2 regions of the Paenibacillus sp. FSL F4-0122 genome follow, and region 2 is predicted to be linked to the other one. Evidence: predicted binding sites of a transcription regulator. Region 2 holds the regulator's gene; the other holds the start of a gene.
The links. Region 2 encodes LexA, which represses DNA repair genes until DNA is damaged. Its sites were predicted from a motif close to CGAACATATGTTCG; they were not measured.
Positions count from the first base shown of each region.

Region 1: the regulator LexA is predicted to act here: its motif matches at 2,868-2,881, upstream of addB (helicase-exonuclease AddAB subunit AddB).

Region 1 covers NZ_JBBODI010000001.1:3,948,981-3,957,292, forward strand. Annotated here, with positions in the region: gene MHH49_RS17020 (Na/Pi cotransporter family protein) at 1-693, opposite strand, end outside; gene MHH49_RS17025 (class I SAM-dependent rRNA methyltransferase) at 793-2,217, shown strand; gene MHH49_RS17030 (hypothetical protein) at 2,526-2,657, shown strand; gene addB (helicase-exonuclease AddAB subunit AddB) at 3,013-6,525, shown strand; gene addA (helicase-exonuclease AddAB subunit AddA) at 6,528-8,312, shown strand, end outside.
Region 2 covers NZ_JBBODI010000001.1:5,506,810-5,515,121, forward strand. Annotated here, with positions in the region: gene MHH49_RS23995 (hypothetical protein) at 357-1,046, shown strand; gene MHH49_RS24000 (transposase) at 1,400-1,717, shown strand; gene MHH49_RS24005 (IS3 family transposase) at 1,729-2,592, shown strand; gene MHH49_RS24010 (DUF5316 domain-containing protein) at 2,763-2,966, shown strand; gene MHH49_RS24015 (cupin domain-containing protein) at 3,002-3,493, shown strand; gene MHH49_RS24020 (MBL fold metallo-hydrolase) at 3,494-4,276, shown strand; gene MHH49_RS24025 (hypothetical protein) at 4,326-4,904, opposite strand; gene MHH49_RS24030 (hypothetical protein) at 5,124-5,504, opposite strand; gene MHH49_RS24035 (L,D-transpeptidase) at 5,657-5,995, opposite strand; gene lexA (transcriptional repressor LexA) at 6,173-6,799, opposite strand; gene MHH49_RS24045 (LysM peptidoglycan-binding domain-containing protein) at 7,051-7,464, shown strand; gene MHH49_RS24050 (DUF896 domain-containing protein) at 7,574-7,777, shown strand; gene MHH49_RS24055 (hypothetical protein) at 7,833-8,312, shown strand, end outside.

The DNA of each region.
Region 1 (8,312 bases), 1.6 Mb from region 2:
GGCTATACCTAGCTCAGGCGGCATGGCACCCGAGGCGGCAATGCTCATAGCCATAGCTATGACAGCAGCGCTGCTATGGAGCAGGGCTGTTAGGCACGCTCCAGCGGCGAGCCCCCATAGGGCACTTGTAGCGGCATGGTTTAGGAACCAGAGGAATAAGCCACTTTCCTGAAGTATTCCGCCGATAGACTGCATGACAGCGATCCCCCATAGGACGAGGGCGAAGCCTGATACAGCCAGACTGATAAATTGCAGTGGCGGGGATATTTTGTGGCAGAGCTCTGCCACTCGCGATGTAGGCGGCAGTTCGCCTGCAATAACTGCCGCTGCCCACAGACTGAGCGAGGCTGCCAGCAAGGGCGTGGCCATGGTATTGATCTGAAGTCCGATCAATTCTGTAGTTAATGTGGTGCCGATGTTGCTGCCCAAGATAATGCCAAGTGTGCGGGCATAGGTGAGCAGGCCGGCATTGACCATGCCGATAGTCAACACCGTTACAGCAGTACTGCTCTGGAGTAAGGCGGACAACAGGCTGCTGGCAATCATTCCTTTAATAGGTGTTGAGGTAGCTCTATTTAGACTTGTAGTTAATAGAGGGCCTGCTAGCTTGGACAACGCCGTTTCCATCAGCTTCATGCCGGCTAGAAAGATAACAAGACCATATATGATAGGGAACAGCAAATCACTGAACATAGGGCATACTCCTTTGGACGAGGGTTGTACACCAATATATGAATGTATTGCATGGGACATGTATAAAAACATTTTTAGAAAAACAGGGAGTTGAAGTCATTGCCATCGGTTATTTTAGAACGCAATCGCAAAAAAAGACTGGAACAGGGCCATCCATGGGTCTATGCAGGTGAAGTCGCATCGGTAGAAGGAAATCCGGAAGCGGGGGGATTAGTAGATGTCCTTAATCATCAGGGCCGATTTTTGGCCGTGGGATATTACAATCCAGCGTCACAGATTCGGGTAAGAATTGTATCACAGGGACCCCTTGCGATCATGGATACAGCCTTTTTTGCAGAACGTTTTGCGAATTGTCTGCAACACAGAAATCGGTTCCTTCCGGGTGCGGATGCTTATCGCTTGGTTTATGGTGAAGCGGACTTTTTACCGGGGCTTATTGTAGATCGATTCGGAGATATTTTGGTTGTGCAGCTGCTTACGCTCGGAATGGACAAGCGGCGTGCAGAAATCGTCGAAGCATTGGTGCAGGTTATGGCACCGCGCGGAATCTATGAGCGCAGTGATGTTAGTGTGCGCGAGCTTGAAGGTATGGAGCAGACAACGGGTTTGCTGTATGGGGAGTGTCCACGGCATGTAACTGTGAGTGAGAATGGCCTGAAGCTGGTCGTTGATATTGAAGAAGGCCAGAAGACTGGCTACTTCTTTGACCAACGTGAGAATAGAGCTTCTATTGCTCCGCTCATGAAAGGCTGGGGGGGACGAAGCGGCATTACGCTGCAGGAAATCGAAACTGAGGAGGGTTCGCTACAGACCTTGCCAGTTAATAAGAGCGGTAAACATGTAACGTTCCCTTATTGGGACGGTGCGACAGTGCTGGAATGCTTCTCACATACGGGCAGCTTCACGCTGCATGCCTGCAAGTATGGCGCGAAAAAAGTAACCTGCCTCGATGTTTCAGCGCATGCCATTGAGAGTGCCAAAGTGAATGTGGAGCTGAACGGCTTTAGCGATCGTGTTGAATTCGTAGTGGATGATGCTTTTGCATATTTACGGAATCAGGTTAAAGGACTAGAGGAACGTTCTGAACGGGCGACAGTTGCAAGTGGAACAGAGACGGCAGCAGCTGCTGCAAATCCTAAATCCGGAGGCAAAACAGCCAAAACCGACACATCCAAGCCGATGACGGCAGGTGGAGGAAGAACTTGGGATGTAGTCATCCTGGACCCTCCGGCGTTTGCCAAAACCAAAAGTGCAGTAGCTGGCGCTTGCCGTGGTTACAAGGATATCAATCTGCACGGGATGAAGCTGGTGAACGAAGGCGGCTATTTGGTTACCGCAAGCTGTTCTTACCATATGCAGCCAGATCTGTTCCTCGAAACGATTGCCGATGCAGCTAAAGATGCTGGCAAGGTGTTGAGACTTGTGGAATGGCGGGCCGCAGGCAAAGACCACCCACAAATACTTGGCGTTAACGAAGGACACTATCTGAAGTTTGCGATTTTTGAAGTGCGGAGTAAAAAATAAGCCTGAAGGTCAAAAAGGTTTACAGTGCCAAGTAACAAATAGGATAAAAGGGCGGGACGTAGGGTGGCCGTGAGTCGACTGTAAGGCAAGTAGTTGCCAACGGACTCAGATGACTCTATTTAGCGTAAACAGCCTATTATTGAATTCTTACGGACCCCAAAGGCGCTATTGCTCTTAAAACACCCGTAATGCAACACATTTTCGAAGAATAGCATCAATGGGGTCCGAAAAGTTGCCAAAACAGCACTGAATCCACGAATAACGGCTCCTGGGTCCGTAAGTAATTAATGAAACAAGCCTAGCCAAAAATGTGCAATTTGAACGCTGAACGCCGAATGCCGAATGACGAACGCTGGATGCTGGACGCTGGATGCTGGACGCTGGATGCTGGACGCTGGATGCTGGACGCTGGATGCTGGACGCTGAACGTTGAGCACTGAACACCGAACACCGAACACCGAACACCGAACACCGAACAGTCTAACATTGACCCTATGCTCCGACATTGGCAGCTCTAATCTAACGTTGCACATCTGGCATTAAAAACAAACTAAATACTCTAAAAAGCAAGCCGCCAAAATCCGGAGGTTTGCTTTTTTATATTTGTACTCGTAGTTGTTTATCCTTTGTAAAACATTAGAAAATACTAGCAAACACATGTTCCGATTAGTGTGGTTATGATATACTGAAGGGACGAGGAATCACTGAACTTTTTTAATTGGAGTGTAATCAATAGGTGGATATTTCACCTTGTAATTTATATATTTTCTCCGCTACGGAAGGAGTCTATCATTTATGTCGGTAACCTTTTTACTAGGCCGCTCGGGCAGTGGCAAGACAACAAAAATATGGGAATCTATCTCTTCTTCCTTAGAGAAGGAACCGCTTGGTGCGCCGATTATTATTCTTGTGCCAGAGCAAGGTTCTTTTGGAGCAGAACGGGGGCTTCTGACCGTAGGGAATGTGAAGGGAAGCCTTCGGGCGCAGACACTGAGTTTTTCGCGGCTTGCCTATCGTGTGAAGCAGGAAACTGGTGGCAGTGCAAGTCTGCCAATCAGTGATGAAGGTAAGAAAATGTTAATTTACAAAATCATCAGTCGTCGCAAAGAGGAACTGAAATTGTTCGGTGCCTCAGCAGACAGACCGGGTTTTGTGGAACGTCTGAACCAACTGCACACGGAGATGAAGCGTTGCTGTTTGGGTTCCACTGATTTAGAAGAGCAGTTGTCCGCTATGCGAGGAGCTATTGCAAGAAGTCCTATTCTTGAGGGTAAGCTGGATGATTTGCAGCTGGTATTCAGCGATTTAGAGAAGGAAATGTCACGTCTCTATATCGATGAAGAGGATCGTTTAGCAGAACTGGCTGAGCATATTCCTGATTCCTCCTATATTCGCGGGGCGGAGATTTGGGTAGATGGATTCCATGGATTTACTCCGCAGGAATTCGTAGTGCTTCGAGAATTGATGCAGCAAGCTTCGCAGCTGACCGTTTCGCTTACAATTGATCGTCCTTACCCATATGGAGATCAGTTGAATGAGCTTGAATTGTTTCACCCCACTGCGGTTACTTACATTAAACTGCGTGGAATAGCTGAAGAGCTGGGCATTGATGTGTGGGACGAGCTGCTGGAGCCAACGGTTCTTCCACGTTTTGAAGAAAGTCCAGTACTTGCTCACCTTGAACGGGGATATGATCGCCGGAAGGCCTGGATAGGTGCGGATGAACTGGCAAGAGAGGCTATATCCATAGGCGCCGCAGTTTCGCACAGAGCAGAGGTTGAGGGAGCACTGCGCGAAATGACTAGACTGGCGCGTGATGAAGGTGCAAAATATGGCGAAATGGCTGTATTGATGCGCAATATTGGCGATTACGAGCAGCTGATCCAACCGTTGTTCCAAGATTACGGAGTGCCATTTTTTCTGGACCAGAAGGTAAATGAGCTGCATCATCCGCTAGTGGAATTTATACGTTCCGCGCTGGATGTAGTGCGTCGTCGCTGGCGTTACGAGGATGTATTCCGTTGCGTAAAGACGGAGCTTTTGCTTCCGCTAGACGGTAGTATTACACGTGAGGATATGGATGCTTTAGAAAACTATGTGCTGGCTTGTGGGATTCAAGGGTATCGCTGGACGGATGGCCGCTCATGGAAAGGTATTCCTAGCTTGTCGCTGGAAGGCGGCAGACAGATGGATGATGAACTGCTTGCTACTATGGAACGATGCCGTGCTAGTATAACAGGTCCTTTATTTGCTTTTGAGAAACGAATCCAGAAAAGCCGAAGCGGCCTTGAACTATGTACGGCAATGTACAAGCTGCTTGAAGAGACGGATGTTGCACGAAAGCTGGAGAAACTCAGTGTTAAGTCTATGGAGAAGGGCCAACCCGAGAAGGCTAGGGAACATAGCCAGTTGTGGGGTGCGGTACTTGATCTGCTAGATCAGATAGTAGAAATGATGGGCAATGAAAGACTTGAGTTTGAAGTGTTCACCGGAGTTCTAGAGACAGGACTTGCTGAGCTTAAAATGGGACTAGTTCCGCCCGCACTGGATCAAGTATTGGTCGGCAATATGGATCGGACTCGCCCAACAGGGGTTAAATACGCTTTTTTGCTTGGATTTAATGAAGGTGTTGTGCCTGCGCAGTTTAAGGAAGATGGAATTCTCTCGGAAGGTGAACGCTCCGTACTAGAGAATGCTGGAATGGAGCTTGCTCCCGGCGCTTCTCGTAAACTACTGGACGAGCGGTTTCTGATCTATAATGCGCTAACGACAGGAAGCCAAAAGCTCTGGATTAGCTACGCTACAGCGGATGATGAGGGCAAAGCTCTCCTTCCCTCTGAGGTTATCCGGCATTTGCATAGAATGTTCCCAAGGGTTCAAGAGCATAGCTTGTCAGCACTTCCCCCTGCGGGACTACCGGCAGAAGTCGGAAATCCTATTCATCTCGGTTTCATTGGTCAACCAGAACAGAGTCTTCGCGCATTGATTATGCAGCTGCGGCAGTGGCGCCAGGGGACAGAAATTCCGGAGCTATGGTGGGATGTGTATAACTGGTTTACTAAGAACGAAGATCGTAAATTTCAACTGGAACGTTTGCTAAGCTCACTGTTCTATCGTAATGAGGGAACGAAGCTAAAGCGTGGCACAAGCCTCAGATTGTATGGTGGCTCAACACTGCGGGGCAGTGTGTCCCGGATGGAGAAATTTGTTGCGTGCTCATTTTCCCATTTTGCGTCCTACGGACTAAGACTGAAGGAGCGTCAGCTATATAAGCTGCAAGCACCTGATATTGGACAGCTGTTCCATGCTGCGTTAAGTGATATGGCGATAAGACTGAAACAAGAGGGACGGGGCTGGGGCAGCTTGTCTCCGGATGAATGTCGGCGTGAGGCCAGTGAGACAGTAGAGCGGCTATCTCCGATGTTGCAGGGTGAAATCCTAATGAGCTCCAAACGTTACGGGTACATCTCCCGTAAGCTTAAGAATATTGTTGGACGTGCTTCTGTGATTCTGGGCGAGCACGCCCGCCGGGGCAGCTTTGAGCCAGTAGGGCTGGAGCTGGACTTTGGACCGGATAAGGAGTTGCCGCCTTTAAGGATTACGCTGCCAAATGGCTGCGTGATGGAGGTTGTTGGCCGGATTGACCGTGTAGATATGGCCCGTGGAGAGAACGGAATTCTTCTGCGGGTAATTGATTATAAATCGAGCCAAAAGGATCTCAAGCTGCATGAGGTGTATTATGGATTATCGCTGCAAATGCTGACTTATTTGGATGTGCTGCTAACATATTCGGAGCAATGGCTGGGGCAGCCGGCACTTCCAGCCGGCACACTTTATTTCCATGTGCATGATCCGTTGTTGACCTCATCCAATGGGATGAACAAGGAACAGGCTGAGCAAGAGCTGTTGAAACGCTTCAAGATGAAAGGACTACTTACAGCAGATCGTGAGGTTGTCTCCCTGATGGATACCACTTTAGACAAAGGGTATTCTTCTATCGTGCCTGTAGCAGTAAAAGCTGACGGCAGCTTTTATAGCAGTGCTTCAGTAGCTACACCAGAGCAGTGGGGTCATCTATTATCCTCCGTTAGAGGGACAATTTCGGATATCGGGACACGGATTACAGAAGGTGATGTGGCGATTGAGCCGTACCGAATTGGGCAGGAGACCGCCTGCACATTCTGTTCCTTTAGACCTGTCTGCCAGTTCGATGAAGCTGTGGAAGGCAACAGCTATAACAATCTGGGTAAGCCAGGGAAGGACGTTATATGGGATCTGCTGTCCCGCAAAGGAGGAACTACACCTTGAGTATGAAGGCTGAAATAGAAGCGAAACCGGAAGGAAGTATATGGAGTGATGACCAGTGGCGCGCCATTGCGGAGAGCGGTGATGACATCCTCGTTGCTGCGGCAGCAGGTTCCGGTAAGACGGCGGTGCTGGTAGAACGGATTATTCGAAAAATCAGTAAGGAAGAGAACGGCTTCAGTGTAGACAGGCTATTAGTAGCTACGTTTACCAAAGCTGCGGCTGCCGAAATGCGGCAGCGGATCAGGGAAGCCCTTGATCGGGAGCTGGAGGAGAATGGGGAGAACGACCATTTGCGCCGTCAGCTATCCCTGCTGGGCAAAGCTTCGATTACAACGTTGCACTCCTTCTGTCTGGAAGTGATCCGGCGTTATTATCAAATGATTCCGATTGATCCGGGTTTTCGCATATTAAATGAGCATGAAGCGGAGATGATGCGGCAGGAGCTGCTCGAAGAGTTGCTGGAGGAAAAGTACGGTGAAGCAGGTGCGGATGGCGAGGATAGTATATTTGTGCAGCTCGCTGATTGGTTCAGTGGTGAACGCAGTGATGATGCAGTGCATGCGCTCATACAGCGATTGCATGATTATGCCCGCAGCCATCCTTGGCCTGCGCAATGGCTCCGTGATACTGCAGCTGATTTCTCATTGCCAGACACCGAAAGTCTGGGTGGAACGCCATGGGTGCTGAGCATTCTTGAAGAAGCGAAGCTGACACTTGCGGGCGCAGCCAGTCAGCTGATTCAAGGCCGGGAGATTGCACTGCAGCCGGGCGGTCCGGCACCCTATGCTGAGAATTTAACCGCTGATCTTGAGATGGTAAATGCACTGCAGGATGCCGTAAACGAACGACCTTGGGCAGAATTATATGATATTTTCATGGAAGTATATTTTGGGAAATTAAAGGCTTGTAAGAAGGATTCGACAGATCCTGGACTGCAGGAAATGGTGAAGGAACTGCGCGATAGTGTGAAGAAGAGTATTTTAGATCTTCAGAAAGCATTGTTTGGCCGTCCGCCTGAGGTTTTTTTGAAAGAGCTGAACGAAGCGGCTCCACTGATGGCAGAGCTTGCAGAGACAGTGATAGCATTCGGTGAACGTTATAGAATTGAAAAAGCAGGAAGAGGTCTAGTCGACTTCAGTGATTTGGAGCATTATTGTCTGCAAATTCTACGCCATCCGGACTCTACGCCCGGTCATTCCCTGCCTTCTGATGCAGCTATGGAGTACCGTGCTCAATTCGATGAGGTTCTGCTGGATGAGTATCAGGATACGAATAGCGTGCAAGAGGAGATTGTGCGGCTAATATCCCGTGAAACACCCGGTAACCGGTTTATGGTCGGAGATATGAAGCAAAGTATCTATCGATTCCGTCTGGCGGAGCCGGGGCTATTCCTGGATAAATACCGCAGCTTTGGCTCACACCAAATCGATGATCTATCTGAAATTACTAATGAATCATCTAGCGGTTCGGTCATCGATCTGGCCCGTAATTTTCGCAGTCGCATGGAGGTTGTAAATGCCGTGAATATGATCTTCCGGCAGATTATGAATGAGACGGTAGCGGAGATTAATTATGATGAACGCGCTGAGCTTGTTTACGGAGCGAATTTCCCAGGTGCAGCAGAGAAGGGTCCTGATACCTTTTTTGCACCGGAGTTATTATTGATTGATCGTGGTTCGGCAGCAGGGAAGTCAGAAGAGACCTCTGAAGACGGTGAGGCGCCACTTCAGGAGAGTGAAGCCATTGAGAGCGAGACGGCGCAGCTGGAAGCGCGGGCAATTGCCCGG
Region 2 (8,312 bases):
TTATTTTTGTATATTCTAAAAGTGTTAAAGTAAAAGTGATTGTAAATTTTTTTCACTTTAATTGATTTATCGTCCACCTTGCTCTTGCTCAGTCCAATTAACCTTATAAAACCGAGAAGAACTAAGATCTCATGGGTCACTTTATGGAATCTGGTGGCATTAATTAAGATAGTAGGTGCCCGAATCGTCCGGGAACAATTTGAATTTCGAGCACAACTCCATAGCTGTCAATAAGAGTGAGTCGATTGAATGAAATTTTTCAATCCGTAGCAATAAAAATGAAGAAAAGATTTGAAGAATAAGAGGATACGTTAGTCATGTGGGTAATAACTATTATAGTAATAAGGAGGTGCGTAATGAAAAAAATATTATTAACTACAGTTACTAGTATTCTTCTGTCTGCCTCAATTCTCGGTGCATGTAGTAACAATAAAACAACAGACGAGGCAAAACCTACAGCGTCAAGTGCAGCGACAATGCCAGTTGTTGAAGCTACAAGCACTCCTGAACCTTCTGCTACTCCTTCTATGGAGGCGCAGGAGTCCGCCAGTCCGGAGGCCACTTATCCTCTAGCATCCGATCGACCAAAGACCAAAGCATTTGGTGAACAGGAGGGAGGGGTCTCAGGGCAAGAAGGTACACTTGGGCAAGGTGATGGATATTCCCTGTATGTTTTTCAGGGTTTCACACTAGACTCACAGTCTGGTCGTTTATCATTAACTGAGGATCCAACCTATTATGCCGAAATTGAACACTTGCCTGCCGGTTACGATCTCACAGCTTTGAAGCAACAGGGACAAACCGAGCTTTCTGCAATTGGTAAAGCAAACGACCATAGCGGGGAACTAATTGAACATCCTCTAGGTTTTGCAGAATTATATCTGCAGGCTACCAGTGATAAGGGGATAGAAGATTATATGGTCTGGAAAAATCAGGCGGGGGAAGCTTTTCTTTTTCGGATACACAATCCTAAGGGTGATTCGTCGAATAACTTTGCACCTTGGGTGATGGTTTCACTGGCAACACTTGAACTTGAAATGAATTAAGTGTAAACAGAACCGAAGGGGGTGTATGGAGTAGAAGAAGTGTGCCATAACCATAATCAAAAAATGGTTGTTGGCACACTTCTTCTTCTTTTTGGTACCTTACTTCATTTGAACGCCAATTTCCATTTGCTGAGGTTGCAAATTTCGCGTATGAGCCCGGTATAGGACCCAGCAGACCTTATATGAAGCTTTATCCCACATTTTGGATACTAAAGGACCCCATAGTCGCTATTGGCATTAAAAACACTCAATATGAGCCTCATTCTTAGGAATAACGTCACTGGTGAAGCTAGAATAAAAAGTGGACAGTAGTTAACAGACTGGCGATAATGAGTCCACGGAGGTGTGTTCACATGGGAGAACATCGACAACGGTACAACGAAGAATTTAAAAAACAGACAGTGCAGTTCATTCAAGAGCAAACAAAGACAGTGGGCGACTTGGCGGAAGAGCTCAACATCCCAAAAAGTACCCTGCATCAATGGATGAGCCAGTATCGAGAACTAAAAAATGAACCGGCAGCTAGCTTGGATCGAGTACGGGAACTCGAGGCACAGTTGAAAGAAATGAAACGTCAACTTCAAGAAAAAGATAACAAGATTGCCGATGTGGAAGAGGAATTAGCGATCGTAAAAAAAGCAGTGCACATCTTCAGCAAACCAAGGAACTGAGATTCCAGTTTATTGAAAAACATCGCTCCGAGTTTCTCTTGGAGAAGATGTGCATGACCCTACATGTGTCACGGAGCGGGTACTACAAGTGGCGGACAGAAAAAACCAGTACGCATATGCTTCGTAAGGCTGCGATAATGAAGCGAATTCAGTATCATTTTGCAGACCATCAAAAGCGGTATGGGAGTCCGAAGATCACCCGCCTGTTGCATCAAGAAGGTTATACCGTTACCGAACGCACGGTGAGTGTGTACATGCGACATATGAAGCTTCGCTCCATTGTCTCCAAAACGTATCGCGTACAGACCACCGACTCCAATCATGACCATCCGATTGCCCCGAATACGCTGAACCAGCAATTTAAAATACTCAAACCCAATTCAGTATGGGTTACCGACATTACGTACATTCCTTGCCGGGGAGGGCGCTTGTACCTGGCTAGTGTGATGGACCTTTGCACGCGTGAAATCGTGGGGTGGCGCTTGGAGGACCATATGGAAACTAGCTTAATTTCGGGCGCCTTACAAGATGCTTACGAAGCTAAACAACCGGAAAAGGGTCTATTACATCACTCCGATAGAGGTTCTCAATATACTTCTCATGAATATACGAAGCAGTTGAAAGCGTATGGCATGGAGTCCAGCATGAGCCGCAGAGGTAACTGTTATGATAACGCCTGTATCGAGTCGTGGCACAGCATTTTGAAAAAGGAGCTCATTTATTGTAATCCACGATTCAAAACTAAGGAGCAAGCCTACCAGACACTTTTTCAATATATTGAGTTTTATTATAACCGCAAGCGAATGCATGGCGCGCTGGGGTATCTTTCTCCAGTTCGTTTTGCTGAGCAATTGACTAGAATGTCTGTTGCGTAACTGTCCACTTTCTTGACAGAGGTCCATGGAGTCCGAAACCATGCTCCAAAGCCTGAAAATAAGCAAATAGCGTCATATGGGTCCGAAAGTCATGGCGTGTAGTAAAGGGATTTAATGTTAAAATATCTTATATATAGATAACTAATTCTTACCTGCAAAGGAGTAAGTTCATGCAAATTTTTATTTACATAGGCTTGGGCTTTTTTATAATTTCAGGTATATGTGTTGGAGCCTTCACGACAGGTACACAACAAAGAGGTAACTTTTATTCGGAATCTAAGCAAGACCGTAAAGCTAAAAACAAAGTAGCGAATGGGTCTGCTTTAGGTGGTCTTATTTCATTAGCTATAGCTGGGATTCTTTATTTGTTGTAATTGAACGCAAAATATAAGGAGGAGGAATGTTGCAGATGGTGAAGATTTTTAATGAAAATACGGTCTCATTTACTCAAAAACAGTCCCCGATCCCAGAGTTTGCTTGGCATACGAGTGAAAGATTAGCTGAAATGGTGGGCTCCAAGCATTTAGTTTTTGATATCAGATCTTTAGATCCTGATAAATATTCTTATCCTTATCATTTTCATAGAAATGCTGAAGAGATATTTGTGATTTTAGCGGGAAAAGCGATGTTAAGAACACCCGAGGGTTTTACGGAGGTTACGGAAGGGGATGTAATATTTTTTGAAATGGGACCGGAAGGGGCGCACCAGCTTTATAATCATACGGATGCACCATGCAGGTATCTGGATCTCCGAACGAATCAGGGAATAGATGTTTGCGAATATCCAGACTCTGGAAAAATCAACATTTTGCCTTATCAAGAAATCTATCAAGCGGATGAACAGGCGGATTATTATAAGGGTGAAGAGCATGTAAGGGAAAAATGGAATGGGGGAGCGTAATTGATTAAAGATCGTTGGTTTACAGTAACGGAAATTGATCCGACCACCTATGCAATCAGTGAATATGGACATTGGGAAAAGGTGCATTCTTTTTTACTCTTGGGGCAAAAACAAGCCGCGTTAATTGATACGGGATTAGGTATTGATAATATAAAAAGAATAACGGATCAGTTAACGGATTTACCTATCGCTGTCATAACTACACATGTGCATGCAGATCATATTGGCAGTCACGGACAATTCGAGACAATCTATGTTCATAAAGAGGATGAGGATTGGCTGATTAACGGAATAAAAGGCTTGTCCCTTGCCCAGATTCGAAAGGATATGAGTCGAGACATCACCCTTCCTGTTCCTGAAACCTTTGATCCTAACACCTACATACCTTTTCAAGGGAAACCAACGGCTCTTTTACAAGAGGGGGATGTGCTCGACATAGGTGGGCGCGAAATAGAAATTTACCACACACCAGGTCATTCGCCAGGTCATATCAGCCTATTTGATCATGCCAACGGATATCTGTTTACAGGTGATTTATTGTATGACGTTACTCCAATCTATGCTTTTTACCCTTCGACTAGTCCGGTTGATTTAGTGGCATCCTTAGAGAAGATTACAGAAATTCCAGGGGTTACCCAAGTATATGGCTCTCATAATACGCTGGGTTTAGATCCATCTATTTTACAAGAGGTCAAAAAGGCAGTTCGTGAGTTACGTGAGCAAAAAGTAGTGGCACATGGTACGGGTATTCACCAGTTTGATGGGTTTAGTGTGCAATTTTAGGTTCTTTCTATTTCGAAATCAAATGAGAGGTATGGCGATAACAACTTAATTATTCAGATACGATTGACCTGAAGAGTGCATGCAATTGTTGTACTTGGGAGTAAGCTTCCTTGTACTGGTTGTCGGATTGTTGAATAGGCAATAAACCCGGCAAGAAGGAAATACAATACACAGGCGTTTCTTTGCTGTTCATATATATTTTAAGCGTGAGTTCTTCTATCACATTAGCTTCTTCATCAGCTTCCTTAAGGACGTTAATATCTGCACTAGTTGCAGTTGTTTTGCTGTTTTGTTGTCTTTTGGAGACTTTTGAAAGGGTAAGTGCGTTAACCACAATCTCGGATCCCATTACATTATCGAAAGAGTATAGCTTTGCTACTGCTTTTTTGTTGTTCTTCGGATTTCTGGTGCCTATTGCTAATTTTTTATTAGGTTCGTTAAGTGCGATCAAGTGAGATTGATTGGGGGGAATGAATGTTTTGGTGAAAATGATGTTAAAGGATGCAGCCGCATTAACTAGCATAGAAATATCAGATGAAGTGGATAGCGTTTTCAATTTTATAATGGCGGCACTTAGAATTAAAACAACTCCTAAAATAGCAAATAAGTACACTAAGATAATCAGCATATAATCACCTCCCAGTTATCTCATTAGACTCAAATTGTTGCTTATTGAAAGATATGCCTGAATGATCCCCACTAGTATCTTTTAAAAGGGAAATTCGTGGAATTATAGGATCGGCTTCGGAATTAGCCCAAAAAAAGCACCCGGAGAAACCTGCCGATTCTGCAAATGGCGCAAAATTGGGGGTTGCTGCAAGGGTGCTTTTTAAGGTAAGTATGTAACCTATAGAAAATTGAAGGCAGTGATATGATCGGTATAAACAATCAGCTGTTTGTATTCGATCGGAGTCCCATAACTAGCATAAGGTCTTACAGTAACGTCATTGAGGACAACAAAGTTATAGCTGAAATTTTTATCAGGGTGTTCTGCTCCCAAATAAGATATGTATTCGTCTACTATTACATCATCCATCAAAGATTTTAAATCAAATACATCCTCTTTGTTGGAGACGGCTGGAGAGACGATTCCCTGAATGCTGCCAAAAGAGGTGAGCAAATTCACTTTTTTTCCACTAGCTTGTTCATCATTTAAAAGTAAACCGGACAGCTTACCCAGTGCATCGACTTTAAAATCGACGAGGGTTCTAATTTTTGAGTTATTCAAAACTAAACACATCCTTTTCAATTTGCAATCCTGTTAACAATATTCGACATATAATCACCAAACTCCTAGTATGCTAATGAAAAAATACTTACTTATGTAATGACCCCCATTCTGTATATGGTGATTTGGGGGCTGTGACGTCCTCAGCGAATTCAATTCCTTATCGTTACTCGTGTTCCTATAGGGACGATAGCTGCGAGTGTTAACACATCCTCGTTGTACATCCGGATACAGCCGTGGGATACCTCTTTCCCAATGGAGGAAGGATCATTCGTTCCATGAATCCCGTAGTGTGGTTTAGACAGTCCCATCCAAAAGGCACCAAAGGGACCGCCTGGATTGGGTTGTTTGTTAATAATCGTGAATTCTCCCACTGGGGATTGGGTTAACATCTTACCAATGCCGACAGGGAAACCTCTAATCACAATATCATTGTCCAGAAGATATAACATTCGTTGGGTCAGATCTACAATAATTCGGTAATTTGGCATTATGCACAACACTCCTTTCTAATTAGGATATGAGCAGAACGCCTAAACGGTTATTCATAGAAAATGCCCATTTTAGCGAACGAGAACAAATGTTCGTTAGTGGTTGAGAAAGCAAAATACACAGAAAAAAGGCTGTTCCGCATTTGCGGAACAGCCTTTTATGGTAGGAGTGCATACTTAGTGGATATCTCGAAACAATCCGATGACTCTTCCGAGAATAGTTACGCGATTAAGGCGAAGAGGCTCATAAGCTGGATTCTCCGGCTGAAGCCGTATATGATCACGTTCCTTGTAAAAGGTCTTAACGGTTGCTTCATCTTCTTCAGTCATGGCTACAACGATATCTCCGTTGTCCGCTGTTTGTTGTTGGCGAACAATTACATAATCACCATTCATAATGCCAGCATCCACCATACTATCACCCATAACTGACAGCATAAATACTTTGTTGTCACCTACATAGTGAGTAGGAAGTGGGAAGTAGTCCTCGATATTCTCTGTAGCAGTGATAGGTACCCCGGCGGTAACTTTACCTACGACAGGAATCCGTGAGATGGTCTGGGCGAATTGGTGAACATTCTCTGAATCCTCTTGGCCTAGTAATTCTATTGCACGTGGCTTCGTTGGATCTCGACGAATAAGTCCCTTCTTCTCAAGCCGGTCCAAATGACCGTGAACTGTGGAGCTGGAAGCAAGGCCAACAGCTTCTCCAATTTCCCGGACGGAAGGTGGATAACCCTTGCTGCGGACTTCGCTTCGTATAAATTCCAGGATCGCCAGCTGGCGACTTGAAATCTTTGACATTGGAATCAACCCCATATAGTAATGTTTGGGAAAATTATAACATAGAACTACCGTTCGCACAAACATAAGTTCTAACTATTATAAATATTAATCTGCTAGAGTTAAAAAATGGTAGACAAATGATAATAAAATGTACCACTTGAGTCTCTCGAAAAAAAGAGAACAATTGTTCTGAAATAGTATTGAACAAAACACATGTTCGTGTTATTATGAATTCGAAAGTAAGAACAAGTGTTTGGAGGATGATAATTATGCTAAAATACAGTACATATCGCAGCATCTACGATAAGGCCCCAGTGGTTGAATCTTTAGGACATAATGACGTTGCCCGTAATTCCGCTAAGGTGAAAGAGATAACGGAACGTTTGCTAGGAGGGATGATTTCGTTGTTCCGTCAGGACTTCTTTATTAAGTTAATATTGATTATCGTGCTAGTATTTTCTGGCCTAACAGTAGTGGGAAGTGTATTTGCAGGATCGACGACTATAATGAAGGAAGAGAAGCGGATTGTGGTTGAACGTGGAGATACACTATGGAGTATTGCCCTTAAGAATAAACCGGCTGATATGAAGACAGTTGTTTATATAGAAGGAATTAAACGTTCAAGTGGGATTAAGAGTAGTCAAATTAACGCTGGAGACATACTTACTTTACCTATTTATTAATTTTCTGAGAACATAATAGAATGACCAGTAGAGCTTGCAGGGAGTAGACCTTGACAAGCTCTTTTTCTCATGGCAGAGTTAGAATTAATTTATAGGGGGAGGGAAAGTATTGAATATTGATGAGTTGGTCGCGCGAATTAACGAATTGGCACGCAAACAGAAGAGCGTAGGCCTTAATCAAGAGGAAGTGGCGGAACGCGCCAAGCTTCGTGAAATTTACCTGGGGAATATCCGCAATAACTTCCGAGCACAATTAAATACTATTGAAGTAGTAGATAACGATGAGCATGAACAAGGTAACAAGGGGCTTTAACATTAGCTCGCTGTTCCTTTTCATAGATATTTCAGGATGACTAGGGGGAACGCACATGGCCCGTTCTTGGGAAAGAATGGTTCAACGCAACACACAGCAAATCAACAAGCAAAGAAAGAAACAAGGCAAGGATACGATTTATGCCTCTAAATCTCCTACCCAGAATGCCGAAGTCTTTAAAGGTCGCAACATTGCATTTCCGGTAGTGTTAGTGATACTTGGCACTATGTTTTGGGTAGTTGGTTCTATTGATCAGGCCAAAGGAAACGGCATGCTGGCTAATTGGTTGGGAGTAGTACTGTACTATTTGCTGGCAGCGCTATTGTTCTTCCGTCGTCCGTACTTGAAGGTGGAAAAAGCAAGACTGTCTACTATTAAATTCAATCGCGAACGCGGGCTTCCAGCTGCAGATATTGAGAAAATCACCCTTTCGCGTGGAGCTGTAGTCATTAAGCACAAAGGGAAACGTACGAAATGGATTTTCACAAGACTTATGAATCGCTATGATACTAATGCGATGAGTACACGATTAGAA